DNA from 4 places in the Azonexus sp. GW821-FHT04F04 genome. Region 4 is predicted to be linked to each of the others. Evidence: predicted binding sites of a transcription regulator. Region 4 holds the regulator's gene; each other region holds the start of a gene.
The links. Region 4 encodes sigma-54, which starts transcription at its own class of promoters, with help from an activator protein. Its sites were predicted from a motif close to TGGCACGCTTNCTGCTNA; they were not measured.
Positions count from the first base shown of each region.

Region 1: a site for sigma-54 is predicted at 2,679-2,696, ahead of AC07TV_RS17700 (bactofilin family protein). Genes of this name have one in related genera too.
Region 2: a site for sigma-54 is predicted at 2,679-2,696, ahead of AC07TV_RS04645 (pilin). Genes of this name have one in related genera too.
Region 3: a site for sigma-54 is predicted at 3,059-3,076, ahead of AC07TV_RS13365 (PEP-CTERM sorting domain-containing protein). Genes of this name have one in related genera too.

Region 1 covers NZ_JBWKSX010000010.1:40,677-48,311, forward strand. The annotation lists gene AC07TV_RS17685 (sigma 54-interacting transcriptional regulator) at 1-434, opposite strand, end outside; gene AC07TV_RS17690 (permease) at 434-994, opposite strand; gene AC07TV_RS17695 (sensor histidine kinase) at 984-2,387, opposite strand; gene AC07TV_RS17700 (bactofilin family protein) at 2,743-3,312, shown strand; gene AC07TV_RS17705 (N-acyl amino acid synthase FeeM domain-containing protein) at 3,402-3,977, shown strand; gene ettA (energy-dependent translational throttle protein EttA) at 4,092-5,756, shown strand; gene AC07TV_RS17715 (hypothetical protein) at 5,907-6,185, opposite strand; gene AC07TV_RS17720 (class I SAM-dependent methyltransferase) at 6,296-7,117, shown strand; gene AC07TV_RS17725 (peptidase U32 family protein) at 7,124-7,635, shown strand, end outside.
Region 2 covers NZ_JBWKSX010000001.1:941,503-949,137, reverse strand. The annotation lists gene AC07TV_RS04655 (O-antigen ligase family protein) at 31-1,434, opposite strand; gene AC07TV_RS04650 (pilin) at 1,586-1,945, opposite strand; gene AC07TV_RS04645 (pilin) at 2,273-2,632, opposite strand; gene AC07TV_RS04640 (HD domain-containing phosphohydrolase) at 2,920-4,506, opposite strand; gene AC07TV_RS04635 (3',5'-cyclic-nucleotide phosphodiesterase) at 4,522-5,289, opposite strand; gene AC07TV_RS04630 (FHA domain-containing protein) at 5,409-6,113, opposite strand; gene AC07TV_RS04625 (Stp1/IreP family PP2C-type Ser/Thr phosphatase) at 6,129-6,950, opposite strand; gene AC07TV_RS04620 (ornithine cyclodeaminase family protein) at 7,153-7,635, opposite strand, start outside.
Region 3 covers NZ_JBWKSX010000006.1:122,241-129,875, reverse strand. The annotation lists gene AC07TV_RS13380 (ABC transporter permease) at 1-76, opposite strand, end outside; gene AC07TV_RS13375 (ThiF family adenylyltransferase) at 112-999, shown strand; gene AC07TV_RS13370 (nitroreductase family protein) at 989-2,062, shown strand; gene AC07TV_RS13365 (PEP-CTERM sorting domain-containing protein) at 2,227-3,000, opposite strand; gene AC07TV_RS13360 (acyltransferase) at 3,209-3,916, opposite strand; gene AC07TV_RS13355 (glycosyltransferase) at 3,953-5,173, opposite strand; gene AC07TV_RS13350 (DUF1302 family protein) at 5,238-6,578, opposite strand; gene AC07TV_RS13345 (ABC transporter ATP-binding protein) at 6,609-7,358, opposite strand; gene AC07TV_RS13340 (outer membrane lipoprotein-sorting protein) at 7,413-7,635, shown strand, end outside.
Region 4 covers NZ_JBWKSX010000001.1:158,917-166,551, forward strand. The annotation lists gene recA (recombinase RecA) at 1-806, shown strand, start outside; gene recX (recombination regulator RecX) at 799-1,230, shown strand; gene lptB (LPS export ABC transporter ATP-binding protein) at 1,227-1,961, shown strand; gene AC07TV_RS00765 (RNA polymerase factor sigma-54) at 1,989-3,461, shown strand; gene hpf (ribosome hibernation-promoting factor, HPF/YfiA family) at 3,477-3,803, shown strand; gene ptsN (PTS IIA-like nitrogen regulatory protein PtsN) at 3,860-4,306, shown strand; gene hprK (HPr(Ser) kinase/phosphatase) at 4,316-5,251, shown strand; gene AC07TV_RS00785 (hypothetical protein) at 5,300-5,557, shown strand; gene AC07TV_RS00790 (FHA domain-containing protein) at 5,605-6,507, opposite strand; gene ttcA (tRNA 2-thiocytidine(32) synthetase TtcA) at 6,570-7,433, opposite strand; gene AC07TV_RS00800 (response regulator) at 7,565-7,635, opposite strand, start outside.

The DNA.
Region 1 (7,635 bases), on a different contig from region 4:
CCCTCCATCCAGGCGTCGTCGCCCTTCCCCGCGGCGCGCGGTTCGTCACCCGGGTGCGAGGTGGGCGCCGAGAGTTGCAGGGCGCGGTCGATCTTTTCGAGCAGGATCTGGCTGTCGAACGGCTTGGTCAGGTAGCCGAAAACGCCGCGCGAGGTGGCGGCGACGGCATCGGGAATATTGCCGTGGGCGGTAAGCAGGATGACCGGCAGCGTTGGCCTGGTCCGGCGGATTTCTTCGAACAAGGCCAGGCCGTCCAGCCCGGGCAGGCGAACATCGCTGACGACAACGCGTGGCGGATCGACGGCAATCTGGCCCAGCGCCTGCTCGGCCGAGCCGACGGCGGTAATGCGGAATCCCTTGGCGCGCAGGCGCATGGTCAGCAGCTTGAGGATATCTTCGTCGTCATCGACCACCAGTACGTGTGCGCCGGCCATCACCGTTTGCCTCCATTCGGGCTGATCACGCGCGGCCGCGGAATCAGCGTTTGTTCGATATTGGCCAGGCTGTCGAGTTTTTCCTGCAGCTCGGCGGTCTTGCGCTGGCTATCTTTCAGTTGTTGGTTCAATAACAAGCCCTGTTTTTCCAGCTGGCTTTCGAGCTTCATGCGTTCCTGATAGTTGTCGGCGAGCTGCCGGGCCAGAGGGTGGAAAGAAACCGCCGCCGGTTCTGTCGACTTGAGCACGCCTTCGAGTAGAGCCAGCCCCTTGCCCAGATCTTGCTGGACGCGCGGATGGCCGAGCAGCAAAGCCATCCTGACCTGCGTGAAGGTCGTCTGCGGCACGGCAGCCAGCACCGAGCGTTCGCGTCCAAGCTCGGCCGGCGTCATGCGCGACAGGCTCTGGTTATAGAGCAGCGCAGCTTCCGGCGTGGTCTCCTCAAGGTGCATTTTCCTGGCCAACGGGCCGGAGGCGCAGCCTGCCACGGTCACCCCGAAAAAAAGGCCAAAAATGAAAACCGCCAGGCGGCGGGAAAACGTCGGGAATCTACTGCTCATCAGGTATTTCCACACAAAAATGGGCGCCCGCAGCTTGCGGGAGGAGATACACCGCGCCGCCCATCGCCCGCACCAGCTCGCGCACGATGGAGAGACCGACACCGCTGCCCTGGCGTGGCGCCGGTGGCGAGCGCTGGCCCTGGACAAAGGGCTCGAAGATGCGTTGCCGATCCTCTTCGGCGATGCCCGGCCCCTGATCGATACACTCAAAGCGCCAGAGCCCTTCAACGTGGCTGACCGAGAGGCGGATTTCGCCGTTCTCCGGGCTGAAATCGATGGCATTGGACAACAGGTTGTCGAGCACCACCGTCATTTTCTCGGCATCGAGCATGGCCGTTTCCTGGGAGGACTCGATGACGATCTTCAACTGCCGCGACTGGCTATGCAGTTCGCGGCGCTGAGCGACGTTGCTCAGCAGTTTACGCAGCCGGGTCGGGGCAATTTGCAGGCGGCGCGCCTCGAAAGCGGCGGCATTGAGCGTCAGCAGGCTCTCGATCTGCTGCTGCAGGCTGATCACGTTGTGCTGAAGGATATCGACCACCTCGCGCTGCCCTGCCGCGAGCGGCCCGGGAACTTCCTCGCGCAATAGCGAAACGCCCTCCTTCAGCGCCGTCAGCGGGGTTTTGAGTTCGTGCGAAACATGGCGCAAGGCCCGCTCGCGGTCCGCCTCCAGCTCACCCAGCCGCTGGCGCAACCAGTCCAGGCGCTTGCCAAGCTGGCGCAAGTCGGCCGGGCCGCCGACCGTGATGGCTTCGTCGAAGCGGCTGGCTCCGAGCCGGATGATCGCCTGCTCCAGATGGCGCACCGGCCGGACCAGCCACCAGCCCATGGCCAGGGCGACGAGCAGTGCGCCACAGAGGGCCAGGGCGATGCGCCCGCCAAGGCGCAGCCGGTTGGTCTCAAGATCTTCCAGCGACTTGCGATTCTGCGCTTCGACCCAGCGTTGCCCGGCCAGCTTCAACAGCCCGTCGAGCTCGGCCATGCGAGCCAGCAGGGGAATGATCTCGGCTTGCGGAATATTCTGATCAAGACCGCTGCGCAACGCCTCGGCCACCATCCGCCAGCCGCCAAGCAGAGGCAGGAGCGGTTCGGCGGCCAGCGTATCGAGCCGATCGACAACGGCCAGCGACTGGCTGAGGTGTTCGTCAAAGCGCTGGCGAAAAACCGGATTGTCGAGCACCAGATATTGCCGCGCGCTGCGTTCGATATCGACTGTGCGCTCGCCAAGCTCCTGAATCGACGCCGTCAATTGAATGGCTTGCTCGCTGCTCCGCCGGCTCTGATCGACCAGCCGCTCGACAACCAGCCAGCTTTGCACCGCCGCGCCGCCGAGCAGCAAAACGATCAGGGCAAAGCCAAGCAACATCCCCTGGCGAAAGGAAATTCGATTCATCGGCGCCCTATGTCTAAAAACTGAAGTTTAAACCGCCATGTCAGCGAGCAAGAACGAAGACCCTGCTCAAAAACGCGCTTCACAGCACCCGAAATACACATTTTATTTTATTAATATCAATAACTTATAAATTTGTCGCAATTTCACGACACGCATATCAACTAGATTAACTGCCTTTCGCGGCAAAACCAAAAATACCTGTCGCAATTTCACGACAGATTGCGATTCCCAATCACGATCCAACTTTAAAAATTATTCGCAATACACTGATTTAACTAACATTTAATTACATGGCACGCTTATCGCAATGGAGTTCCGGTCAAGCACTCATCGCAACCTCAGAACGGGAGTCACCATGTTCAACAAACCGATCCTCAACAACCGAAATGACGCCATCACCCGCAAGGAGGTCAATAACATTCTGGGCAGCACCAGCGCCCCCCTCAAGTCTCCGGCAACGGAAACCAGCGCAGCGCCAACTTCAGCCGCTGCCGCGCCGGTCGCCCAGCCGGAAAAAACCGAATCGATGGCTGAAAACGTCATGGGCGCCCGCCTGATCGTCGGCCCCGACGTCAAACTGAAAGGCGCAGAAATTCTCGATTGCGACACGCTGGTCGTCGAAGGGCGCGTCGAGGCCACGATGGATAGCCGGGTTATCCGCATTGCCGAAAATGGTTCGTTCGCCGGCAAGGTCAGCATCGATATCGCCGAAATTCACGGCAGCTTTGAAGGCGAGCTGACGGCCCGCTCGCAACTGATCATCCACGCCACCGGCAAGGTCACCGGCAAGATCCGCTACGGCAAGCTGGTCATCGACGAAGGCGGCGAGTTGTGCGGCGACATCAACGCCCTGTCGGCCGAAAAGCCGACACCGTTTCACCTCCGTGACGAACCGGTCAAAGCGCTTAGCGCCATTGGCGGTTGATTCCATTATTTATTGATCATAGAATGTCATCTATGCAGAACGTCATACCTTCGAGCTCGAGGCTCCTTCCCGGTTTCATGTCAGCGTCAATGCTGCCAGACCAGCTTGGCACGTCGCTGGGCTCTGGCGAGGCTTTTGAACCGCCGGAGATCAAGGTTGCCCCGGCTGTCACTTACCATCAGCATCGTGCCTGCAGCGCTCTGGTACGCCGCATGTACGCCTGGCGCGGCTACCGGGTTTCGCCACCGCGGCAACTGATCGAAGACCCGAATCACGCCACGCTGGGTGCCTGGATGGATGGCGAACTGGTAGCGACACTGACCGCCTCCCGGGATTCCACGACCGGACTGCTCGCCGACAATCTCTACGCCGAAGAGTTGGCCGCCCTGCGCAAGCCCTCCCGTGTCATCAGCGAAGTCACCCGACTGGCTGTCGATACGGACTGCCACGACCCGGAAATTCTGAAGTCGCTTTTCCGGTCAAGTTACCAATATGCCCGGGCGATTTTCGGGGTGACCGACGTGGTGATCGAAGTCAATCCGCGCCATGCTTCGTATTACCGCCGGGAGTTCGGGTTCTCGCAGATCGGCACGGTACGTACCTGCCCCCGGGTTGATGCGCCGGCCGTGCTGCTGCATCGTCCGCTCGGCAATCTTCACATCTAGTTTCCGCCTTCCCCAACCCAAATGGCCAGCCCCCGAGCTTCGGGAGGCTGGCCATTTGCGTTGAAGGGCCGTAGACTCGCGCATCATTAATATTTACGACTACAGGTAGGCTCAATGGCTCAATACGTAATGTCCATGCTGCGCGTCAGCAAGATCGTCCCGCCCAAGCGTCAGATCATCAAGGATATTTCCCTCTCCTTCTTCCCCGGCGCCAAGATCGGCCTGCTCGGCCTGAACGGCTCGGGCAAATCGACCGTGCTCAAGATCATGGCCGGTGTGGACAAGGAATACGACGGCGAAGTCCAGCACCTGGCCGGCGTCTCGATCGGCTACCTGCCGCAGGAACCGCAGCTCGACCCGGCCAAGACGGTCAAGGAAGAAGTCGAGTCGGCGCTCGGTGAAGTCATGCAGGCCCAGGCCAAGCTCGACGAGGTCTATGCCGCCTACGCCGATCCGGAAGCCGATTTCGACAAACTGGCCGAAGAACAGGCCCGCCTTGAAGCGATCATCTCCACCGCTGGTTCCGACACCGAAGCGCAGATGGAACTGGCCGCCGACGCCCTGCGCCTGCCGCCCTGGGAGGCCGTGATCGGCAATCTCTCCGGCGGTGAAAAGCGCCGCGTAGCGCTGTGCAAGCTGCTGCTCGCCAAGCCAGACATGCTGCTGCTCGATGAACCAACCAACCACCTCGATGCTGAATCCGTCGAATGGCTCGAGCAGTTCCTTGTCCGCTTCCCGGGCACCGTCGTCGCCGTCACTCACGACCGCTACTTCCTCGACAACGCGGCCGAGTGGATTCTCGAACTCGACCGTGGCCACGGCATTCCGTACAAGGGCAACTACTCGTCCTGGCTGGAACAGAAGGAAGCCCGCCTGGAAACGGAAAACAAGCAGATCGACGCCCACATGAAGGCGATGAAGCAGGAACTGGAATGGGTGCGCAGCAACCCGAAGGCCCGTCAGGCCAAGTCCAAGTCCCGCCTGGCCCGCTTCGAGGAGCTGTCCAGCCAGGAATACCAGAAGCGCAACGAAACCCAGGAAATCTTCATTCCGGTCGGCGAGCGCCTGGGCGACAAGGTCATCGAGTTCAACGGCGTCACCAAGTCGTTTGGCGACAAGCTGCTCATGGACAACGTCAGCTTCAATATCCCGCCCGGCGCCATCGTCGGCATCATCGGCCCGAACGGCGCCGGTAAATCGACGCTGTTCAAGATGATCACCGGCCAGCAACAGCCGGATTCCGGCGAAGTCGTCGTCGGCCCGACGGTCAAGATGGCCTACGTCGACCAGTCACGCGATTGCCTGGACGGCTCGAAGACGGTTTTCGAAGAACTGGCTCAAGGCAGCGACATCCTGCAGATCGGCAAGTTCGAAATGCCGTCGCGCGCCTATATCGGCCGCTTCAACTTCAAGGGCGCCGACCAGGGCAAGCAGGTCGGCAATCTGTCCGGCGGCGAACGCGGTCGTCTGCATTTGGCCAAGACCCTGATGACCGGTGGCAACGTCCTGCTGCTCGACGAACCGTCGAACGACCTCGACGTCGAAACCCTGCGCGCACTGGAAGATGCGCTGCTTGAGTTCCCCGGCTGCGCCATGGTCATTTCCCACGACCGCTGGTTCCTCGACCGGATTTGTACGCACATCCTGGCCGCCGAGGGCGATTCACAGTGGAATTTCTTCACCGGCAACTTCCAGGAATACGAGGAAGACAAGAAACGCCGCCTCGGCGAAGAAGGTGCCAAGCCGAAGCGGATTCGCTACAAGCCGATCACCCGCTAAAAACGAATGGCCGGAATTTCAATTTCGGCCATTTTTCCCGGTTGACCGTGGAAACCCCGCTCCACCGGAAGCACAACGCAAAACGGGCGCCATCCGGCGCCCGTTTTTTCTTCTTCCCCCCGCCGACGCGGAAGGCCGAAACTTGAAGTCTTAGTGCTTGAGACTGGCGGAGAAAACCGCCTTGGACTTTTCGGAAAACTGGAATTCGTTGAAAGCGCGAGCAATTTCGGCTTCGTTGCGGCCTTCGGATTGATCCTCGAAGCTAATGCCGATGACCTTGCCGTTAGCGGCCAGGGTCTGGAAGGCGAAACGCCAGCGTTGTGCTTCAGCCAGCCGCTCGCGCAGTTCGGCTTCGTTGGAAATGGTAATACCGGCTTTCTTCAGGGAATCCAGGAATTGATCGAAGGATTCGTTGCTCAGACTACCCATTTATATCTCCGTAGTTATGCGGTGTTTGATCACCATGAGCCGTATAACGACTCGACTTTGATTCGGTTGACACGAAAGTGATAGAAATTTGAATGCGATAATGTCGCCCCATGAAGAAGCTAAATACCACTACCGATATCCCTGAAATCCGCCCCGGGCAGTCCATCGAACTGCTCAAGGAACTCCACATCCTGACCCGTGACGGCAAGCTCAATCAGGACACCCGGCGCAAACTCAAACAGGTCTATCACCTCTACCAGTTCATCGAACCGCTGCTGGATGGCGCCGAGACGCTGGTCGACCATGGGGCCGGCAAGTCCTATCTCGGTTTCATCCTCTACGATCTCTGTATCAAGAATCGCGCCACCGGCGAGATCATCGGCATCGAAACGCGCCAGGAACTCGTCGAAAAATCGCGCGAACTGGCCACCAGGCTTGGCTTTGAGCGCATGCGCTTCCTCGCCTGCACGGTCGAGGATTCGCTGACTGCGAGCGAGCTGCCAGCCAGCGTCGATGTCGTGACAGCGCTACACGCCTGCAACACGGCGACCGACGACGCCATTCGTTTTGCCCTGACCAAGAACACCCGCCATATCGTCCTCGTCCCTTGCTGTCAGGCCGAAGTAGCCGCCACCATGCGGGCCCGGAAGAACGAATCGCTATCGCAAAAACCGCTATCCGAACTTTGGCGACACCCGATCCACACCCGCGAGCTCGGCAGCCACCTGACTAACGTCCTGCGCTGCCTGCTGCTCGAATCGCACGGCTACGACGTCACCGTCACCGAGCTGGTCGGTTGGGAACACTCGATGAAGAACGAGCTGATCATCGCCTCAAAGCGCGGCAATCCACGCAAAAACGCCCGCGAGCGCGCCGAAGCCATCCTGCGTGAATTCAATATCGAAGAACTTGCCCCGCGTTTCACGTACTAAGTCGCCATGACCCGAATTCAACACCCTCTCGAACTCCTGGCCCCGGCCAAGAACGCCGATTTCGGCATCGAAGCCATCAAGCACGGCGCTGACGCCGTCTACATCGGCGGCCCGGCTTTTGGCGCCCGTTACGGTGCCGGCAACGACGTCGCGGAAATACGACGCCTGTGCGATTTCGCCCACCGCTACCGGGCCAGGGTCTTCGTCGCGCTCAACACCATCCTGCGCGACGACGAGCTTGAAGACAGTCGCCAACTGGCCTGGCAACTTTACGAAGCCGGCGCCGACGCACTGATCATCCAGGACATGGGCCTGCTCGAACTCGACCTGCCGCCCATCCAGCTTCACGCCAGCACGCAGACCGACAATCGCAACGCCGACAAGGTGAAGTTTCTCGAAGATGTCGGCTTCTCGCAGGTCGTTCTGGCGCGCGAATGCAGCTTAAACGAAATTATCAAGATTGCGTCGCAAACCAATGTTTCATTGGAATATTTTGTTCACGGCGCGCTATGCGTTGC
Region 2 (7,635 bases), 780 kb from region 4:
GATTTTTCAGCAACCAAACCCAAACCCGACCTAAATTCGACCATTACACCAGAATCGCGGCCCACCACCGCCACCGCAATATTCCCCCGCCCCCACAAGATCGGGGTAACTCATGACCGCCGCGGCAATCAGCAACACGTTAGCTCCCCCCCAAACCAGCAACGGAACCCAGCGCGGCACGTGCCTCCTCTCGCCCTGAAAACGGGGGAGGCAGTGAGCCGAACACCAGCCGACCGTGATCGCCAGCCACAATTGTGGATAGGGCATCACAAGAACACCATCGACCATACTTTGGACGATGGACGACAACACGGCAAACAGCAGCGCCCATCTGAGTTCTGCCCCCGCCTTGCCATCGCTGGATCGGACTTCGCCAAATGCCTTGGCCAGCCAGACCGTCACGACAGCCATGATCATGAAAAACACGGGTAGCCCCCACTCGCTGGCGATCTGCAGCATGGCCTGGTGCGGATGGTTAGCGACCGGATTCTTCAACGAAGCAAAATGCATTGGCCCAATGCCCAACCAGGGAAACTCGACAACTTTGGTCCAGGCATCTTTCCAGAGAATCTCCCTTAACGACAAACCAAACACCTGCTCACCGGCAAAGCGATAATCTGCAGCCTGACCCGTCACCCAGGTAATCGTGTGCAAGACAAGCCAAGCAAGCACGAAGCCAGCAACCATCACTAGCAACATACGCTTCGCAGCATCCCTACCGCCCCCCTTCAAGCCCAAGAACACGATGGAAACCGCCAACCAAGCCGCTATCGTTCCCCGGGTGCCCGCCACGAATACCATCCCCGCCACAGAGACCATCAGGAACATATCCACACCGCGTGGATAACGAACACTTGCTCCCTCGGGAAGAAACAGCCTGGCCGCCAACAACGGCGCCACGATGGTCAGAAACTGCCCCTGGAAACGCATGTTTGAAAAACCGTTGAGCAAGCTCCAGGGAGTGAAGTAAAGGTCCGCATGAGCCATCGCGGCGATAAATGAGACATAAAACTGGAGAACCATTCCCGCCAACAAAAGACGCAAGAAAGCGCCCAAAAACAGATCCGCCCTATCTTCAAACTCGCGCACGAGGCAAAAAATAAAAATGCCTATGCCGGCACTACCCACCAGCAAGGCAACTTCAGATGCAGCCCACAAAGGATGCAAGGCCAAGGAGGCAGATAATGTACCAAGCACCAGAACGCCCACGGCAGGCCATAACCAGAGAGGATTTGCAAAAAAAACTCTGGAAGGCCGAAGCAACAAAATTCCGGAAAATGCCAGCACAGAGATAGCGATCTGCCCCAGCCGCTGCTGGTCATGCCAAGTGAAATCTGGATGAGGCACCCAGATCATCAGACCCAACAGGATTGCGACGCCCCCTGTGGTAAGCAATGTCAGATGGTGGTGCAACCCAAGGGAACGGCTATGCATACAGTATTTTCATCCCTCAAACAAAATCACAAGTCACCACAAGCACTACGGGAGCCGCGCCTGCCACAAACAAGAAAAGCGCCTTGAAGCGCTTTTCTTATGAAACCTCATTCAGCCACACTCAGGTCGGCCAAACGCCCTTCCTGTTGCATTACGAGTTCGTACATTTACCAGTAGATGCTGCACACTGAGGATTTTTCCTCTTCGTATCGTTGCCTTTTGTCGGCGTAACGTAGGCCAAGGGGTCGTTATTATTGTAAGCCGTCACAGTCATACTGGCACCCGACGTACAGGCAGAAGGCACAAACGCGGGAATGGTTGAGACATTCGGGTCAACAGCGAGGGCGGCGGCCGCACTGACGTAAGCGGTGGCTTCTTTCAAGCAGGCGCCGTTAGCTGCATTTTGAGTATAGTCACGATACGCCGGCAGCGCAACGGCAGCCAAGATACCGATAATGGCGACAACAATCATCAGTTCGATCAGGGTGAAACCCTTTTGAACGCTCTTCATTTGAATCTCCTTTTAATGCCAAGGCGGGAAAGTCGCTGAGTTACTCTCAACAGTTTCTGTGCCAGGTGCTAGAAAAGCCGTATGGATACCATCCGAATTTTCACAAAGCCATTGTCATTCATGGCTTTGGCACTTTTTGTAGGCAACCGCAAAAAAGCAGATGGCATCAACAAACCAAAGAATATGACAATTTACGTCTCCCCAGAGGGGCAGAATGTGACGGAAATAGGGAGTCGCGCCTGCCTCAAAAGAAAAGCGCCTTGCGGCGCCTTCTTTTGGAACTTCATTCAGCCATTCTCAAGTCGGCCAAATGCCCTTCCTCTTGCATTACGAGTTCGTACATTTACCAGTAGATGCCGCACACTGAGGATTTTTCCTCTTCGCATCGTTGCCTTTTGTCGGCGTTACGTAAGCCAAGGGGTCGTTATTATTGTAAGCCGTCACAGTCATACTGGCACCCGACGTACAGGCAGAAGGCACAAACGCGGGAATGGTTGTGACATTCGGGTCAGCAGCAAGGCCGGCAGTCGCACCCACGTAAGCGGTGGCTTCTTTCAAGCAGGCGCCGTTAGCTGCATTCTGCGTATAGTCACGATACGCCGGCAGCGCAACGGCAGCCAGAATACCAATAATGGCGACAACGATCATCAGTTCGATCAGGGTGAAACCTTTTTGAACGTTCTTCATTTGAATCTCCTTTTAGTGACAAGGCGGGAAAGCCGCTGAGTTACCTATAACAGTTTCCGTGCCAGGTTTTGGAAAAACGGGATGAATGGCACACTGATTTTCGTAAATCCCTTGTCATTCATGGCTTTGGCGACTTTTCTTGCCCACTGTAAAAAAACGTAGCATCCAGACGCATAGAAAGACATGCCAATTTGCGTCACCCTGAGTGGACGCAATGCGGCAGGCATAGCGATTTCAGGCCGTGGAATATGGCAAATACAACACCGGCCTAGTAGCGCAGCGAAGATTCAGCAGTCGACCTGATGGGTTTTCAGGAAGGCGCTGGCGTATCGGCGGTACACCTCGCTGCCAATAAAGACTTCGTGAAGCGCGGGGTCGATATGGCCGTTGTGGCTGAATCGCTCGAGGATGGTCAGGGCTTCAGAGAGTCTCATACCCTCCTTGTAGGGCCGGTCCTTGGCGGTAAGCGCTTCGAAGATGTCGGCAATGCCCATAATCCTTGCCTGCCAGCTCATGTTTTCTCGCTTGAGGCCTTTGGGGTAGCCTTTGCCGTCCATCCGTTCGTGGTGGCCACCGGCGTATTCGGGGACGTTTTTGAGGTGTCGCGGCCACGGTAATTGTTCGAGCATCTTGATGGTGGCGACGATGTGGTGGTTGATGATGTCGCGCTCGGCGCGAGTCAGCGTACCGGAACGGATGGTCAGGTTCTCGAGTTCGTCGTCGCTGAGGAATGGGACTTCCTCGCCGTCGGCGTTGCGCCAGCGATATTCGGTGGCGATTCGCCGGACCTGCGCGATGTCTTCGTCGGCCATCTTTTCGCAGCCGATATTGGCGCGATGCAGGATTCCACGGTCAACCGGAATTTTTTGGCAAAATTCAAAACAGATTCGCTCGGCCTCGGCCGGTGCCATGCCTTCGGCGATGCTTTTCCATTTACGGATCTCGGCATCGCGCCTGACGACCTCAAAACGCGTGTCGATGAGATGGATGCGGTCGTAAATGGTTTGCAGTTTGGTCGCCTTGTCCACGATGTGCACCGGCGTCGTGACCTTACCGCAATCATGGAGCAGTGCGGCGATGCGCAGTTCGTAGCGATCCTTGTCGGTCAGTTTGAAATCGGCGAGGGGGCCCGTGGTGGTGGCGTCGGCGGCCTCGGCGAGCATCATGGTCAGTTCCGGCACGCGCTGACAGTGGCCGCCGGTGTAGGGCGACTTTTCGTCGATGGCCAGATTGATGAGCTTGACGAAGGACTCAAAAAGCGCTTCGAGTTGCTCAACGAGTTGCCGGTTGCTGAGCGCGATGGCGGCCTGGGAGGCAAGCGATTCGGCGAGGCGCTGGTCGGCCTGGGAGAATTCGCTGACCGTCCCTTCGGTCGGGCTGAGGGCATTGATCAGTTGCAGCACGCCGATGATCTCGCCCTCGTGATCCTTCATCGGCACGGTAAGGAAAGACTGCGAGCGATAGCCGGTGCGCGCGTCGAACTGGCGCGTACCGGAAAAATCGAATCCTTCGGCGCTGTAGGCGTCGGCGATATTGACTGTCTTGCCCGTTATCGCTGCGTAGGCGGCGACCATGCAGTCGTTGGCAGAGCCATCGTGGCGATAGAGCGGCAAGTCGGGAAACTTGCCCGAGGTGGGCTGATCGCTGGAGCCACCAAAGGCCAGGTTGAGCGAATTGGTGCGGACGATTTCGAAATGCAAGTGGCGCTTGTCGTCCGACAGCAGATAGAGCGTGCCGCCATCGGCCCGGGTGATCTGCTTGGCGGCGAGGACAATTTTTTCGAGCAGCAGCTTGATGTTGTGCTCGCTGGACAGCGATGCACCGATATCGTTGAGCTGTTCCAGGCGGCGAAACAGGTCGTCCGAGGTTTCCATGAAAGGGCGTCTCAGTCAGAACTCGAAAATCTGGTTGTTTTGCAGCATGCCGGGAGAAAACGCCTGAAGACAGCGGTTGATTTCCTCCATGGTCGCCTCGACCTGCCCTGGTTTCAGATGCGAAATGTGAATCTGGCAGGGGCGCGTCAATTTGTTCAGTTCCGCCGCCAGCACGTCCGGCCAATAGTGCTTGGACATCTCTGCCAGGCGCGACTCACGGTTGGGGAAGGCGCACTCGATGATCAGATGACGCAGGTTGGGAATGACATTCACGGCCTGCCAGAACGCTTCGCACGGCCCGGTATCGCCAGAAAACACCAGACTGGCGGCACCGGAATCGAGGCAATAGCCAACAGCCGGCACGGTGTGATTGGCCGGCAAAGCCGAAACATGGCGCCCGGCCAGCGAAACTGTCTCTGCCAATTTGATGCTGCGATAGCGCATGAAGGGCTGCTCGGCCGAGGGAACTTCGGAAAAGTCAGGCCAGATCGCCCAGTTGAAAATATGCTTGTGCAGGCTGTCGAGCACCGCCTCGGTGCCGTACACGGTAAGCGGCTTGCCGCGGCGATCAGCCACGGTATCGATCATCATTGGTAGCGCAGCAATGTGATCGAGATGGGCATGCGTCAGGAAAACGTGATCGATGGCCGCCAGTTCCGCTATCGACAATTCGCCGACGCCAGTACCGGCATCGATCAGGATGTCGTGGTCAACGAGAAACGACGTGGTTCTCTGGTGTCTGCCACCGATGCCACCACTGCAGCCGAGTACGCGGAGCTTCATGCTTGTTGGGCCTGCCGATAAGTTGGGCCGCCCCTCGGGTCACCCGGGTGCTGGCCGACTCGGATTGTAACCCTGCACCCCGTGGGCAGCCCAGCCAGCAGGCCAAAAAACAACCGTTTTCAGCCCTTCAGGAAGAATTCCATCTTGATGCCGGCAATCTCGATGACATCGTGGTCACCCAGCGGAACGGCCTGCGCATCGAGCGCCTTGCCATTGACGATGGGGAACTGCCGCCCTTCGACATGGGTGATGAAATAACCGTGCGGCCGCTTGGCGATCACCGCCACCTGCAAACCGGGCTTGCCCAGGGTGGTCAGCGTCTTGGTCAGATCAAGTTCCTTGCCGGCATTCGGGCCGTTGAGGAGCTGTATGGCGGCGGACATACCCGGCACCGGTGCCTTGGGTTGGGAGGCCATGCCGATACTCGACCGGGTCATGGTGTCCGTTGGCGCCAGTTGCAGTTCAGAAGGCAATTTAAGAGAACCCGAACGGATCGCCGCGTTCTTTTCGAAATCGCTGGCGGCGGCACCAGCCTGCAGATCGGCCATGTACTTCAGTTTGTACTTGCCGAGTTCGATGATGTCGTTGTTGCGCAGGAAGTGCTTCTTGATCGGCTGGCCATTGACCAGCGTTCCGTTGGTGCTGTTCAGGTCTTCAAGAAAGGAATCGGCGAGAATGGTGACGACCACGGCGTGCTCGCCCGAGATCGCCAGATTGTCGATCTGGATATCGTTCTGCGGCTTGCGACCAATGGTCAGGCGCTCCTGATTGAGCTGAATTTCCTTGAGCACCAGACCATCCATCGAGAGGATCAGTTTTGCCATCTTGCCTTCCCCAAATCACTGCAAACGGGTCAGTAGCCGCTGCCACCAACCCTTGGGCGATGCGAAATCGCCGACAACCTTGATCAAAATGACCGACACATTATCCCGTCCACCGTTGGCATTGGTCATATGCACCAGATGATCCGCCGCCAAAGCGAGATTGCTACCCAGCGTTTGCAGCGTCACCGCAATATCGTGATCCTCGATCATGTCGTTCAGGCCATCGGAGCAAAGCAACACGATGTCACCTGACCGTACGTCGTAATCGTGGACTTCAACCTCGACCTCGGGATCGACCCCGAGCGCTCTGGTCACCAGATTCCGGTTTTCCGCATAGCGCGCCTGTTCAGCAGTGATAATGCCATTATCAAGCTGTTCCTGTAAGAGGGAATGGTCGCGCGTCAACTGCTCGAAATTGTCGCCACGCAGACGATACAGGCGCGAATCGCCAACGTGGGCGACACACATCCGATTGTCGTAGAACCACGCCAGAACCAGCGTCGTGCCCATGCCGGTGTACTGGGAGCAACTTTGGGCCGCATTGAAGATGGCCAGATTGGCCGCCTTCACTTCATTGACGATATGCTCTTCGACGAGGGCTGCGTCATGCAGTCCCTTGTCAAGAACGGCAGGGGAATTGATGACGCCCGCCATGTCCTCGGCCAGTCGGGTCGTTGCCAGGCCACTGGCCACCTCGCCAGCGTTATAACCGCCCATGCCATCGGCCAGGATGGCCACGCCGAGTCCGGCATCGGCGTAGATGGCATCTTCGTTATGCGAACGGATCATGCCCGGATCGGTGCGCATCACGATTTCCAGGGCGTCCGCCAGTTTCATCGCGGAAACCCTGGCAACAGACATGCACGGCGCGGCGAATTTTCAGCGAAAGGCATCAGCGGAACAGCTCGCGTCCCGCGATACATATCAGCTGAATTCCACGCTACCCCGAACATTTTTCCTCCGCCGATGGCTGTGCCACCGTAAAACAGGAGGCACAAAACCGTGCCATTCTTACCTGCCGTTGCGTTTCGGTCAAACCTCATTCCATGGGCATTTGACGGCCAAGCCCGCTGGCCTCGGCAGCCGCCAGCACGCGCAACGCCACGGCCAGATCCTGGATGGCCATTCCCTGCGACTCAAACAGCGTAATCTGCTCTGCCGACGCCCGCCCGGCATGGCGCCCGACGATCACTTCACCGAGCTCGACCAGTTGGCGCGAGTGCAGGCGCCCCTTCTCCAGCAAGGGGAGCAAGTCGCCGGCCTCGGCCAGGGCCGTGGGCACGGCATCAACGGTGACCAGATCGCAGCGCCGGATCGCCGCTTCCGACAACTCTTGTCGAATCAGTGAATTGGACCCGGCAGCGTTGATGTGCACGCCGTGCTCCAGCCAGGCCGCATCGAACAGCGGCAGCGCCGCCGTCGTCACTGTCCCGATGATATCGCTGCCGCGCACGGTTTCTTCGGCACTGTCGGCCGGCTCGACGGCAACACCTGTCGTTTCGCTCATGCGCCGGCAGAAATC
Region 3 (7,635 bases), on a different contig from region 4:
TGCGTGCTGCAACTCGAAATTCTGTAATTAAACTGATCATTGGCGCAAGGGGGCTGCTTCGGGTAATGTGGCTCAATTGATTGTAATACCAAACGAATCAAGTCTTGAGGAATGGCAGGAATGTTTAATTACGACGATGCGTTTTCAAGGAATATCGGGTGGGTCACCGAGTTAGAGCAACAGCGGCTTCGCCAATCGCGTGTTGCTATAGGAGGGCTGGGAGGGGTTGGCGGTGTTCACTTACTGACACTGGCTCGTCTTGGAATTGGGCGATTCTCAATAGCTGATTTTGATGTCTTTGATATTGTAAATTTCAATCGTCAGGTCGGTGCAACGGTCAGCAGTTTAAAACATCCCAAAATCGATGTTCTGGCTGATATGGTCAAAGACATCAATCCAGAGGTTGACCTGAAGCTGTTTTCAGCAGGGGTGCAAGAAGACTCACTGGAAGCGTTTCTTGACGATGTTGATGTATACGTCGATGGGCTTGATTTTTTTGCATTTTCTGCCCGGCGGATGACGTTTTCTGCGTGCGAACGAAAAAACATTCCGGTCGTTACTGCTGCCCCGTTGGGATTAGGAACGGCACTTCTGGTTTTCGGGCCGGGTGGGATGCCTTATGAAGACTATTTTGGCTTTGAGGGATGCGATGAAATGGAGATGGCAATCCGATTTCTTGTTGGTCTGTCGCCCGCTATGCTTCAACGTGGTTACGTTGCCGATATGAGTCGTGTCAACTTGGCCGAACGACGGGGTCCGTCGAGTATTGCCGCCTGCCAGCTATGTGCCGGAGTAGCGGCTGTTGAAACATTAAAGCTACTGCTTGGTCGGGGAGGGGTAAGGCTAGCCCCCTGGGGTAGCCAGTTTGATGCGTATCGCATGCGCTATGTCAGGACTTGGCGTCCTGGCGGGTTCCGGAATCCGCTACAGCGCCTGATGCGGAGTTTGGTTCGTCGGCAGTTGGCGCTCATGGCAAGGAAAACTGACAATGAGTCGTGACGTGCTGATAGAAATTCTCGATTTGGCTCGTTGGGCGCCGAGTGGTGATAACACACAGCCGTGGCGATTTGAAATCGTGGCAGATGATCGCTTGGCAATACACGGTTATGACACCAGGGAGCATGTCCTTTACGATTTTGACGGGCATCCGAGCCAGATGGCTCATGGTGCTCTGATTGAGACATTGCGAATTGCAGCGAGTGGATATCAGCTTGTGTGCGAGTGGCGCGTGCGGCCGGGATCTCCAGATAACGCTCCTGTTTATGATATTGAACTGAGGAGTGTGCCGGATTTGTTGGTTGATCCGTTGCTCCCACATATTGAAAAGCGCGTGGTCCAACGTCGCCCCATGCGTATGACGCCGCTTACCTCGGAGCAGCGAAACGTACTTTCGCTAGCCCCCGGCAGCAATTATTCCGTCCAGTTTTTCGAGAATATGACTGATCGGATGAGGGTGGCAAGACTGCTTTGGGATAACGCGTATATTCGCCTGACTTGCCCGGAAGCGTATCAAGTACACAGGGATATCATTGAATGGGGAGCGCGCTTTAGTCATGATCGCTTGCCTGAAGAGGCAATTGGAGTTGATCCAATGACGGCCAAACTCATGAAATGGGTGATGCAGAGTTGGTCGAGGGTGGAGTTCTTCAATCGCTACCTACTGGGAACTGTTGTTCCTCGCATCCAGCTCGATTTCATCCCAGCTCTTGCTTGCGCGGGGCATCTGCTGCTTAAGCCTCGCAAACCACTAAATTCTATGAATGATTACGTTGAGGCGGGAATGGCTATGCAGCGTCTTTGGTTGACGGCTACTTCGCTTGGTTTGCATCTGCAACCAGAAATGACGCCTGTGATTTTCCGTTGGTATGCCAGAGCTGGTCGAAAAATATCGGCCAACTCAGAAATCAATACCGAAATTGAACTGGTAGCTTCACGTTTTGAAAGTTTAGCTGAGGCATCAAATGATCAAAGCTTCGCTTTCTTTTGTCGGATTGGCCAATCGACAGTCCCAACATCGAGGTCTTTGCGCAAGAGTCTAAGTCAATTGCTGAATCTAAACTAAACTGCAATCTTAGGGAATATCAAGGCTCTTCCAAGGTCACAACCTCCTGTTCGATCTGGGTTGGCTTGTGAGGGTACTAAAAAACAAAGCCCCCAATTACTTGGAGGCTTTGGTATCAGTCTGAAGCCGCCGGAAGGCCGCTTCATTTTTACATCAAGTATTTATTACTTGGCAGAACGACGGCGGCGGAGAGCGCCAACGCCAAGCAGTCCCAGACCTACAAGAGCCAGAGAGGCGGGTTCCGGCACAACAACCACTTGGCCCAAGGTCAAGTCAATGGCGGTGCTGCCGCCGAGAGGGTCGATAACAGCTTGCAAAGCGCCGAGGCTTGCGAAATCAACCGCACCACCTGCGCCGCAGGTAACGATTACAACGCCGTTGTTGAAGCCGCAGAGGCCGAAAGCCGCCAGCGAGATATACGTGGTTTCCGGCACTGCGTGCGCATTGGAAATCAACTGAATTTTCGACCACTGGTTGGCCGATGTGTAAGCTTCCAGGTCAAAACGGAAACCACCATCGGAGAAAATGACATCAAGGGCAAAGGCGGAGGTGGCTGCATCGGCGAGGAATATGCCGCCCAGACCGGTCGGGTCAATTGCGGCTGCGCTATTTACGCCGTCCCAGCGAACGAGGCCTGTACCAGTGGCTAGTGTATCGACGCTGAAGTCAAGGAAACCACTGGAAACGGAAATGTTTGCGTCACGGGTTCCAACACCGCCGTTGGTCAACAGATTTACACCGAGGTCACGGTAACCACCGAGAATGCTGGTATCGCCGACAGCGCCAACTTGCGACATGATGTAAGCGCCGCCAGGAGTAGTGTCAGTAAGGGGGGCTTGTGCGGTCGTAAATAGGTCAATGGTGTTAACCAATGCTGCGTTGGCAGCGGAACTAAAGGACATCGCGACTACGGCTGCCGCAATAAGAGTTTTTTTCATGAGAATTCTCCGGTCTGTCTGGATGGAAATTACATTGTTTGAACTTACGCAGTGATCTAAAGCGATATGCGTGCCAACATGATTAAAACCCTTATTAATCAGTTGTTAACGGCGTTTTTGTTGCCTCAGAAAAGCAATCAAAAATGACCTGTGTAAAATATTCCGACAGTATTTCCTTCAAGGAGCATTTCAGTGCCGCAAATGGAACTTAAACAGATTCTTCAGCATCCTCAGGAGGCTGCTGATCGGTTGTAACCCTTGTTCCGATTAATTTGGCCGGAATTCCACCCCATATTTCACCTGGCCCGATTTGAGTACCTTTTGTTACTACAGCCCCAGTGGAAACGATCGCACCATCGCCGATCGTCACGCCGGAAAGTACTGTTGCGCCAGCTCCTATGGTTACGTTGTTCCCCATTTTAATTGGGTAGTGCGCCAGCTTACTTCCCTCGATCACGTGTGGAACAAGTAATGCATATTGGCCAACAATGCTGTTGCTGCCAATTTCGACAAACTGCGCATCGAGAATAATGCCCGAACTATAGGTGTTATCTCCAAGTTTTGCGCCCAAGCCCAAGTACACCAATCGCATGATCGGCACGGGAACGAAGCCACTGCGCAGAATAGGGTAGAAAAGAATCAGATAGAACAAGAGATAAACATGGTAGACAAACTCTTGTTGAGATCCTTCCGGGATATCTCCACTGCGCAGAGGGAAGAGCAACAGAAAAGCCCTGAAAAAAAACAGAGCGAAGGCATAGATCAGAAGCGCAGATAAAAATACCACGGCTATCTCGTGATAGCCCCCCAACGGAATAAGTGTCGCCAATAGCACGGCGGCGCTTATCCCGATGCTTACCGCTAGCGTCAGTAGCAGTGCAAATGCCGCTATCTGCAAACTGTTTATTCGTCTCATCTGATGATCCTTGAGATTACACGGATGTTTGAAAATTCATTGCAATTGGCTAAGGCTACGTACGCACAGAGCCTTGATGTGTTTAGCCAACGTCAACGAGACGTGTTCCCCGTATTGATTGTCGGCCAAATTTTTTGCACGGAGCGTGAATTTTGGATCGCCCATGAGCTTTTCGATGGCCTGCCGTAGCCGGGTTGGCGTAGCACGGTCGGCTCGTACCAACAGTCCTGCTCCGAAATTGACAATAGTTTCCATGTTGAGAAATTGATCCATGTTTCGGGCGATTCCCAAAACAGGTATTCCATTTGTTAATGCCTGATTGGTGGTTGGGCTGCCCCCGTTGCAGATGACCAGAGTGGCATGCCGGCAAACAACTGATCCTGGTAGATAGTTGAAAATTTGCGTGGTGGGTTTTGGGTCCTTCAGGAACAATGGCTTACCAGCGGTCGCTATCAAGACTCTGCTTCCGATACCCTCTAGGATGGGAGCGATGTCTTCAATAACTTGTGGATTACCGGAACTACCCATGGTGACATACGCTAGAGGCCCCGTGCCGGACAGGAAATCCATTTCCCCATCGAAATCGGGTGACCATGCGATCGGACCAATGAATTCGGCGCCCTTGTGCGCGGATACATCAGGGAAAAGAGCGGGGAAGTTGGCAAATAATCGCTGATCAGCATCGGTATAGCAGCGCCGCAGATCGTACCCAAGAGACGGGAGATTAAATTTTGACCGGAGACGTTCGAGCGGCAAGGCGTGCAGACGGAATGCCAATGGGGCGATGCGATGAAACAGGAATTCAATTAGCGGGATTGGTGAGTAGCGGGTAAAGCCGAATACAGGCAACGGCGTGCTGAGCTGACGTTCCGGGCTCCAGTAAGCATCGCAAATGGCGATATACGGTATGGAGCGTAAACGGGCACTAACTGACAGCGAAAGTCGAAAGTCTCCAACCACGACATCTGGTTTTTCCTGATCAATCAGCGCCAAGTCTGCGTCGACATAGCGGCATAAAGTTGGGAAGTCATAAAGCGGTGAGCCACGCTCGAGTTTGTGCGCGAAAGTGTCCCCATCTTGGCATTCCAGGTCCAGTACAGGAAATGGAAGCCCCGAAGTTAATTTCGCATATTCGGCAGGACGACAAAGAACGACGTCGAATTGTTGTGCGTCCAATTCTTTGGCCAGCGTTAGCGGCCGTGCAACGTGAGCAAGGGTGGCACCTTCAGCAAAGAAAAGCACTTTTAGCTTTTTCAATGGGCTTTCCTTGTCCTGTTGCTACGGGGCGTAGCGTCTTGCTCTGCGTTGATTAAACAGGGACTTAAAAACTGTAGCGAATTTCGGAATAGACGCGATCCTGTTGGTCGTATCTACCGAACAAGCCAGTAGGAGGGCCTTTAAAGATATCTGCGCCAATCAGTAATCGCCAATTGCGCTCGAAATTCCAGGCTAAGCGTGGTCGCAATAGCCAGTCGCTCCGGTTCAGGCTGGAAATGAAGATGGCCTGGGCTTCCCAGTTATTGATGAACTTGGTGTTGAGCAACAGGCTGTAGCCATTTTCTTCTTTATCCGGAATCTGGGTTGCGTTGTAGTTGGAATATCGACGCTGGAATAATTGGACGTTGAAACGACTTTCAGCAGGAAGGGTGAAATCTAGCCCAGCGGCCCAGTCGAAGGTGTTTTGCCGGACGACACCATCACTGTCGGCAAGGTCCTGTACGCTGAAGCTACGGCCGGTCGTGTACACACCTTCGGCCTTCAAGACTACATCTCCAAAGTCCTTGGATAGCGTGCCACCGTATTGATGAATGCGGTCGTGGTGAGCTTGATAGACGACTGTCGGACCATCGAATTGGCGGTAGAAGGTCGGACTGATATCTGTGCTGTGGTAATAAAAACCTGATACGTCCCAGCCATATTTCAGGGTTGAGAGACGTAGACCGTAGTTCATGTTGTCGGTGTCACGCTCGGGTCTCGTTTCGGCGAGGTAGCGGACGTTAGCGGCGGCTGGCATCGGATAAAACTCAGATCCGGGTTTGCCGATGTTGTCGTAGCTGGCCACCGGAATCCACAGCAATTCGGCATGAAAGTCATTGGCGAAATATTCGGCGCGGGCAGCCCATTGCGGAATGCGCATTTGGTCGAATTCTGGAAGGACGAATTCTCGAAGGTCTCGGGCGGATACGACATCGGCGAAAAACAGGCCGACCATTTCGCCCCAGACAACGTTCTGTTTGCCGAATCGGAAGTCCCAGTTGCCGGCGCTGATGTCTAGATAGTTTTCTCGCAGCTCAAGGTTGTAGCGCTGATTCTTTTCGACGTCGGCAGGGTAGTAGTCGTTGATACTGTAGGCTGCGTCGTAGTCGAAGCGGGCTCCCATTTTCCATTTTGTCCCTTCGCCAAGCTTGCCGGCGCTGCCCAGTTCGGCACGGGTGCGTAGCTTGGACCAATGTTCCGGAGTGGCTGTCGTACGGGCAGCTTCGAATTGGATAAAGCCCTTGATGCCGGAGCCGGCCTCACGGGAGGGTGAAGAGAGCTTGGGAAGATCGTCGCCAAAGAGTGCGTCGCGGCCAAACAGGTCGTCGTCTGCAGCGTTGGCGCCAATGGCAAGAGTGCAGGCAGCGATGATGGTTAGACAGTGGGCGGTTTTTGGTTCGGTCACGGGATATTCCTGTTGATTTCAGTGGGCCGGTTATTCGTCTTCGGATTCGGGCAAGCTGCGGACTCGGGCCAGGTTCCAGGTCTTGTTACTTTCGTTGCGGACGCCAAAGGCGGTGATGCAACCATCTTCCATTTGAACCAAACGGTCAGCGCGATCAATGACTTTTTGGTCGTGCGTGGAAAAAATGAAGGTGGTTTTCAGGTGACGATTGATCTGCTTCATCAGGCTGAGAATTTCGCGGCCAGTTGCCTTGTCGAGGTTGGCGGTTGGTTCGTCGGCGAGGACGATACTGGGTTTGATGGCCAGAGCACGGGCAATGGCGACACGCTGACGTTGTCCGCCACTCAACTGGTTCGGGCGATGGTTGGCAAACTGGCTGAGGCCGACGATATCCAGAAAGTAATCAACCCGCATCTTCCGTTCTTCGGCAGAAATATCGGTGCGGCGGAGCAGGGGGTACTCTACATTTTCCGCCGCGGAGAGCACCGGGAGCAGATTGAAGGTCTGAAAGATGAATCCAATTGATCGCGAACGGAGGTCGGCCAGTTCGTTAGCGGTTTTTTCGGACACGTCTTCTTCATTGATGAAAATCTTGCCGTGAGTCGGCTTGTCAATGCAGCCGATCAGATTGAGCAAGGTGGTTTTGCCGCTGCCAGAGGGGCCGGAGATGGCGAGAAAGACGCCGGCGTCGATGGACCATGTAATATCATTCAAGGCGTGGACGGTCTGTTCGCCGAGCTGGTAGTCCTTGAAGACGTGTTCGATGCGGACAACGCTCATAGTTGGTTGCTGCCGTCAGTAATTAGACCATCAAGATCGTGCAGGAGAGTATTCATGGTAAATAACAAGTGCATTCGGAATGGCAGATGGTGCGTTGCTCTGACGTCCGGCATTTTTCTTTTGCTCCAGTCACTGACCGTTGCAGCGCAAGGAAGCAGTGTTGCGCCGACCGATGATGCGATTGCCCGCAGTATAGTTGAAAAGGCGGACAAGGTTCGCTTTCCCGCTGATGGGTTTCAGGTTGACATTGTAATAAATTCCCTGCGCCCGGACAAAG
Region 4 (7,635 bases):
TCTGTCTGCAAGTCGTGGCCGAAATGCAGAAGCTCGGCGGTGTTGCTGCCTTCATCGACGCCGAACACGCGCTCGATCCGCAATACGCCCAGAAGCTTGGCGTCAATGTCGGCGACCTGCTGATCTCGCAGCCGGATACCGGCGAACAAGCCCTTGAAATTGCCGACATGCTGGTTCGCTCCGGTTCGGTTGACATCATCGTCATCGACTCGGTCGCCGCCCTCACCCCGCGCGCTGAAATCGAAGGCGAAATGGGCGACCAGATGGTCGGCCTGCACGCCCGCCTGATGAGCCAGGCCCTGCGCAAGCTGACTGCCAACATCAAGAAGACCAACACGCTGGTCATTTTCATCAACCAGATCCGCATGAAGATCGGCGTCATGTTCGGTTCGCCGGAAACGACGACCGGCGGCAACGCGCTCAAGTTCTACGCTTCGGTTCGCCTCGACATCCGCCGCATCGGCGCGATCAAGAAGGGCGACGAAGTCATCGGCAGCGAAACCAAGGTCAAGGTCGTCAAGAACAAGGTCGCTCCGCCCTTCCGCGAAGCCATCTTCGACATCCTCTACGGTGAAGGCATTTCCCGTCAGGGCGAAGTGGTCGAAATGGGCGTCTCCCACAAGCTGGTCGAAAAATCCGGCGCCTGGTACTCCTACAAGGGCGAAAAGATCGGCCAGGGCAAGGACAATTCCCGCGAATTCCTGAAGTCGCACCCGGAAATCGCCCAGGAAATCGAGGCGAAGATCCGCGAAGCGGCCAGCACCACCGTCATCAAGCCGACCAAGGCGGCTGCGGCGGATGCCTGACTTGCGCGTCCGCGCCCTGCAATTGCTGACCCGGCGTGACTACAGCCGGGCCGGCTTGCAGGCCAAGCTCGCTCCGCATGCCGAATCGGCGGAAGAGCTGTCGGCAGTGCTCGATACCTTGCAGGCCGAACGCCTGCTCTCCGATTGCCGCTACGCTACTCAACGGGTTGCAGTGCGGGGAAGACGTTACGGCGATGCGCGACTGCGCCAGGAGTTGCGCCAGCAAGGCGTCAGCGATGCCGACATCGCCAAGGCCCTGCCCGAAGCCGGTGATGAAACCGAACGCTGCCGGGTAATTTGGACCAAAAAGTTCGGTCGACCGCCGGAAACCGCCGAGGAGCGTGGCAAACAGATGCGTTTCCTGCAATATCGTGGCTTTTCCAACGACGCCATTCGGCGGGCCATGCAGGGAGTGGATGAATGAACATGCCGGCAGCCAAACTCTCGGCCCACAATCTCAAGAAGCGTTACAAGGCGCGGACAGTCGTCGAAGACGTCTCTTTCGAGGTCAAGTCCGGTGAAGTCGTCGGTCTGCTTGGTCCGAACGGTGCCGGCAAGACCACCTGTTTTTACATGATCGTCGGGCTGGTCGCGGCTGACGGCGGCGAAGTCTATATCGACGACAATCGCCTGACTCACCTGCCGATGCACAGCCGGGCGAGGCTTGGCCTGTCCTATCTGCCGCAGGAAGCCTCGGTTTTCCGCAAGCTCAATGTCGAGGAAAACATCCGTGCCATCCTCGAGCTGCTCAAATTGCCGCAAGCCGAGTTGAACGATCGCCTTGAGGGGTTGCTGGCCGAACTGCATATCAGCCACGTCCGCCACGTCAATGCCTCGGCACTGTCCGGTGGCGAGCGGCGTCGCGTTGAAATTGCCCGCGCCCTGGCGACCAATCCACGGTTTATCCTGCTTGACGAGCCGTTTGCCGGCGTCGATCCGATCGCCGTGCTCGAAATTCAGAAAATTATCCGCTTCCTCAAGGAGCGCGGAATCGGCGTCCTGATTACCGACCACAATGTCCGCGAGACGCTGGGTATTTGCGACCACGCGTACATTATCAACGCCGGAAACGTTCTGGCGGCTGGACGGCCGGACGAAATCGTTGATAATGAAAGCGTACGAAAGGTTTATCTCGGCGAGCACTTCAAGCTCTGACCGGAAGATAGAAACCGACCCCAACCAATGAAGCCGGCACTCCAGCTAAAACTCTCCCAACATCTGGCGCTGACTCCTCAGCTGCAGCAGTCAATCAAACTGCTGCAGTTGTCGACGATCGAAATGCAGCAGGAAATCGAGCGATATTTGCTCGAGAATCCGATGCTCGAGCGCGAGGACGAACAGGGCGGCGAGGCTTTTTCCGGCGCTCAGCAATTTGATTCTCCGCAGACCACCGAAGGCGAACGCGAACAAAGGGTCGAGCGCGAAGAGCGTGATGCACGTGACGACCGCGAGCAGGACGTACCTTCCGCTCCCTCTGATGTCGACGATGACCGCTGGGCCGCTGACGCCGGCACCTTTACCGGCGCCGGGCGGGATGAGGACGACGACAGCGATTCACAGGATACGCACGGCACGACGATCAGCCTGCGCGATCACCTCGGCTGGCAATTGGGCATGACCCAGGTTTCGGAGCGTGACCGCAGTCTGGTGCGCTTCCTGATTGAGGCGCTCGACGACGACGGCTATCTGTCGGCTACGCTGGAGGAGCTCTGGGAAACGCTGCCGCCGGAGTACGAAATTGAAATCGAAGAGCTCGAAATCGCGCTGCATCACATCCAGAATTTCGATCCGGTCGGGATTGGTGCCCGAAATTTGCAGGAATGTCTGGCCCTGCAACTAAAAGCCTTGCCGCGCGGCGATGAGGTCCGGGATCTGGCTTTGACTATCGTCCAGAAGCATCTGGAACTCCTGGCCGCCCGTGATTTCACCAAGATTCGCCGTCTGACTGGTTGCGACGACGAGTCGCTGAAGGCTGCACAGGCTGTGATTACCAGCCTCAACCCGCGGCCAGCCGCCCGTTTTTCCCAGATTGAAGCGCGCTATATCACGCCGGACGTGATTGTGAAGAAGCTCAAGGGAAAGTGGACGGCGTACATCAATCCTGACGCTTACCCACGCCTGCGTATCAACCGTCTTTATGCCGAAATTCTTGCCAAGCAGCGACGTGGTAACGGCAACCTGTCGACACAGCTGCAGGAGGCTCGCTGGCTGATCAAGAACGTACAGCAGCGTTTTGAGACAATTCATCGTGTTACGCAGGCCATTGTTGACCGTCAGCGTCAATTCTTTGAACACGGAGAAGTCGCCATGCGCCCGCTCGTTTTGCGCGAAATCGCTGACATTCTCGGTTTGCACGAGTCGACCGTATCGCGTGTCACCAGCCAGAAATACATGGCGACGCCGCGCGGCATCTTCGAACTCAAATACTTCTTCGGCAGTCATGTCTCCACCGATACCGGTGGTGCCTGTTCTGCTACGGCCATCCGGGCGCTGATCAAGCAATTGATCTCGGCCGAGGATGGCAAGAAGCCCTTGTCGGATAGTCAATTATCCGAAATACTAGGCCAGCAGGGAATCGTAGTTGCCCGACGGACGGTTGCAAAATACCGCGAGTCGCTCAACATCCCACCGGTCAATTTACGCAAGACCCTGTAGAGAGAGGAGAATAAAGTGAATCTGCAGATTAGTGGTCACCACATTGAAGTTACCCCGGCACTTCGCGAATACGTCGAGAACAAGCTGGATCCCGTGATCCGCCATTTCGACAAGGTAACCGGCGTCAGCGTCGTGTTGTCGGTTGAGAAACTCAAGCAGAAAGGTGAAGTCACGCTTCACGTGCCTGGCAAGGACATCCACGTTGAAGAGTCCGGTGACGATCTCTACGCCGCTATCGATGCCTTGTTCGACAAGCTGGACCGTCAGGTTCAGAAGTACAAGCAAAAAGTCCAGGACCACCATCGCGGTGACAAGCCGGGGCTGCACTCCGTCGCTGAATAAGCGTTGAACGGGCCGCACCGTAACAGGCTGCGGCCTTTGTTTTTCCAACCTTCCCTATGAACCCCCTAACCAACCTTCTATCAACCGATCAGGTTCTGCTCGATCTTGAGGCCAGCAGCAAGAAGCGGGTCTTCGAACAGGCAGGCATGCTTTTCGAAAATCGCCTTGGTCTTGCCCGATCGATCATTTTCGATAGCTTGTTCGCCCGCGAAAAGCTCGGTTCCACCGGCTTGGGTCAGGGTGTAGCAATTCCCCATGGTCGAATCAAGGGGCTGAAACAAGCCGTTGGCGCCTTTCTGCGTCTGGCAACACCGGTTCCTTTTGATTCGCCGGACGGGCGACCCGTCGATCTGCTCTTCGTGCTATTGGTTCCCGAGCAAGCGACCGAGCAGCACCTGCAGATACTTTCCGAGTTGGCCCAGAACTTTTCCGATCGGGCATTCCGCGAAAAATTGCACGCCGCGGCTGATCCAGCCGCCGTAGTCGCCCTTTTTCAGGGCTGAGTTTAGTTCGTGCGTCACGTAAGTCTGGTTCAGCTTTACGAGGACAACCGCGAAAAGTTGCTGTTGAGCTGGAATATCGTCCCCCATGCTGACCGCCGCATCGAGATCAAGGGCTCCAATAATTACGGTGCCGATCTGGTTGGCCACATCAATATTATTCATCCGGAGCGTCTGCAGGTCCTTGGTCTGGCGGAATATGAGTGGGCCATGCGCATTGGCGAGCGTCGCTTCGCACAGATGCTCAGTGATCTGCTCGGGGCCCAACCGCCAGCCGTCATCGTCGCGGATGGCCTGACGCCACCACCATTGGTGGTCGAGACCTGCACCCAATTGACGACACCGCTGATTTTTTCACCCAAGCCGTGTTCGGCAATCATCGATCTGCTGCGCATTTACCTGTCAGCACGCCTGGCCGATACGGTCAGCCTCCACGGCGTCTTCATGGATGTTCTCGGGATGGGCGTCCTGATTACCGGCGACTCCGGAGTAGGCAAGTCTGAGTTGGCTCTGGAGCTTATTTCGCGGGGCCATGGGCTGGTTGCCGATGATGTTGTCGAAATGGCCCGAATAGCGCCGACCACTATTGAAGGCCGCTGCCCCGGAATGCTGCGCGATTTTCTTGAGGTGCGCGGGCTTGGCTTGCTCAATATCCGGACAATCTTTGGCGAAACGGCTTCGCGCCGGAAAATGAAACTCAAGCTGATCGTTCACCTGCAAAGAACGTCGACGGCAGCCGATGCGCCACGTTTACCGCTCGATGCCCAAACCCATGAAGTGCTCGGCGTTCCGATTCGCAAGGTTGTCATTCCCGTGGCAGCTGGCCGCAATCTGGCAGTCTTGCTCGAAGCGGCAGTGCGCAACACGATTCTTCAGTTGCGGGGGATCGACAGCATGCAGGATTTCATGGATCGCCAGCAACGTACGATGCTTGACGATGACGCATGAATGGCCGATAGTACATCGGCGTTTCAAACCTTATAGAGGGGACTCCCAATGAAGAAATTGATTGCTCTGTTGATTGTCGCATTTGCTGCTACCACTGCTTTTGCCGCTGATGATTGTGCTGCCCAGGCCGCCGAGAAAAAGCTGGCTGGTGCCGCGAAAAACAGCTTCATGAAGAAGTGCACCCGAGACGCCGGTGCTGCTCCGGAAAACGAAGCTTGTGCCACCGCCGCCAAGGAAAAGAAACTGGCTGGTGCCGCCAAGAACAGCTTTATGAAGAAGTGCGCGGCCGACGCTGCAGCCAAGTAATCAACCCGTACGGGGAATAGTCGGCCATCTGCGGATGGCCGATTTTTTTACAAGTGCTCGAATTCGGCAATATCGGCCAGCGGATCGCTACCGGAATTGCCAAAACTGATCTGGCCACGACTTTCGAGTTGAATTTCATGGCGCCGGACCATAACTTCCTGACGCCCTGACAGAGTGACGAAGCAGCCATTTGTGCTGGTATCGATCAGATAGAAGCCATCGTTGCGCCGTTCGACCCGAGCATGCTGGCGCGAGGCCTTGCGGTCATCGATGATCAGCTTGCAGCCAAGATCGCGGCCAATAGTCAGCACCGGGGTTTTATCGTCAAGCAGGAAGGCTTTGCCGCGATGGCGAACGCATAGTCGGTCGGGGGGGGCTGTGCTGCTTGGGCCAAAAGCAGAATGTGCCGAATTGGCGGTCGCACCTTGATAGTTTGGCCAGTTGATCTGGAAAAGCGCTAATGCTTCGCCGTCTTCCGGAACGCTACCAAGTTCTGGTACGGGGTCGGCAGAAATGAAGCAGGGTTCGGACAGTGCCTCAACCAGAAGCGAGCTACACAAAATCTGATCTCGCCGAGCAATACCGGCGATACGCGCGGCCGTCGAGATGGCCGAGCCGGTGAGTTTTTTGCCGTCGTCAGACACTTCTCCGCAATGCAAACCGATGCGAATAGTGAGTTTCAGGCCGGAAACAGGGGGCAGATCGGCGATCCGCTGTTGCATGTCGATCGCAGCCTGACATGCATCTTCAGCTGTTTCAAAGGCACCCAGCAACTCGTCTCCGACGACCTGTATGGTCTTGCCCTTGTAGCCATCGATGGATCGCTTCATGCGCTTGAGGCAACGTTCAACTGCGTGCATTGCCTCTTTGTCGCCAAGACGCTCGAAAAGCGCGGTGCTGCCGGAGACATCGGCGAACATCACAATCAGTTTTCGTTGCGTGGCACTCATTGTCTACCTGGAGTCCATGAATTAACGACTGCTCATTATATGTTGATCGTGCCGCTTCTGCATTATGCCGAAAGGCTTATCGGGATGGTCCCGCTGATCGGCATTTCCGGGAGGTCGAATGCAATATCGCCCTCTTCGACAGGAGTGTCCAGAGTGAGCCCACGGAAATCGAACAAATCGCCATCTGCCAGGTGGGAGGGAACGACATTTTGCATGGCGGTAAAAACGGATTCGGTACGGCCGGGATAGCGTTTGTCCCAGTCCTGCATCATTTCGCGGATTTTCTGGCGTTGCAGGTTGTCCTGAGAGCCGCACAGGTTGCAGGGGATGATCGGAAATTCCATGCCGCGCGCGAATTTTGCGATATCGGCCTCGGCGCAATAGGCGAGTGGCCGGATGACGATATGGGCCTTGTCGTCGGTGACGAGCTTGGGCGGCATGGCCTTGAGCTTGCCGCCGAAAAGCATGTTGAGAAATAGCGTATGGACCATGTCATCACGGTGATGGCCGAGGGCTATCTTGTTGGCGCCGAGTTCCTTGGCTGTACGGTAGATGACGCCACGCCGCAGTCGCGAACAGAGCGAACAGGTGGTCTTTCCTTCAGGGATCTTTTCCTTGACGACCGAATAGGTGTCGGCTTCGACAATCCGGTGTTCTATGCCAATAGACTCGAAGTAGCGGGGCAGAACGTCAGCTGGAAAACCGGGTTGCTTCTGGTCGAGATTCATGGCGATCAGACTGAATTTGACTGGCGCACGCTTTTGTAGTGCCATGAGCATGGCGAGCAGCGTGTAGGAATCTTTTCCCCCGGACACGCAGACGAGCACGGTGTCACCCTCCTCGATCATGTTGTAGTCGATGATCGCCTTGCCGGTACGGCCTTCCAGATATTTGCGCAGCTTTAACAGGTTGTTCGATTGAGTCATGGGGCAAGGAATAAGGACGGGGTGCGGACCATGCAGCGTGTTAGCCACGGTCAACCGGATTTATTGCCTGAAATTGAAAAACGACCAGTTTACCTTGTGTCACCGGGCCGGAGAATAAAATCTGCGTTGAATCAGTGGTTTCCGCCAATCGACTGCAGTTTTTCCTGCAGCTCCTTGACTCTGATTGGTTTCGACAGATAGT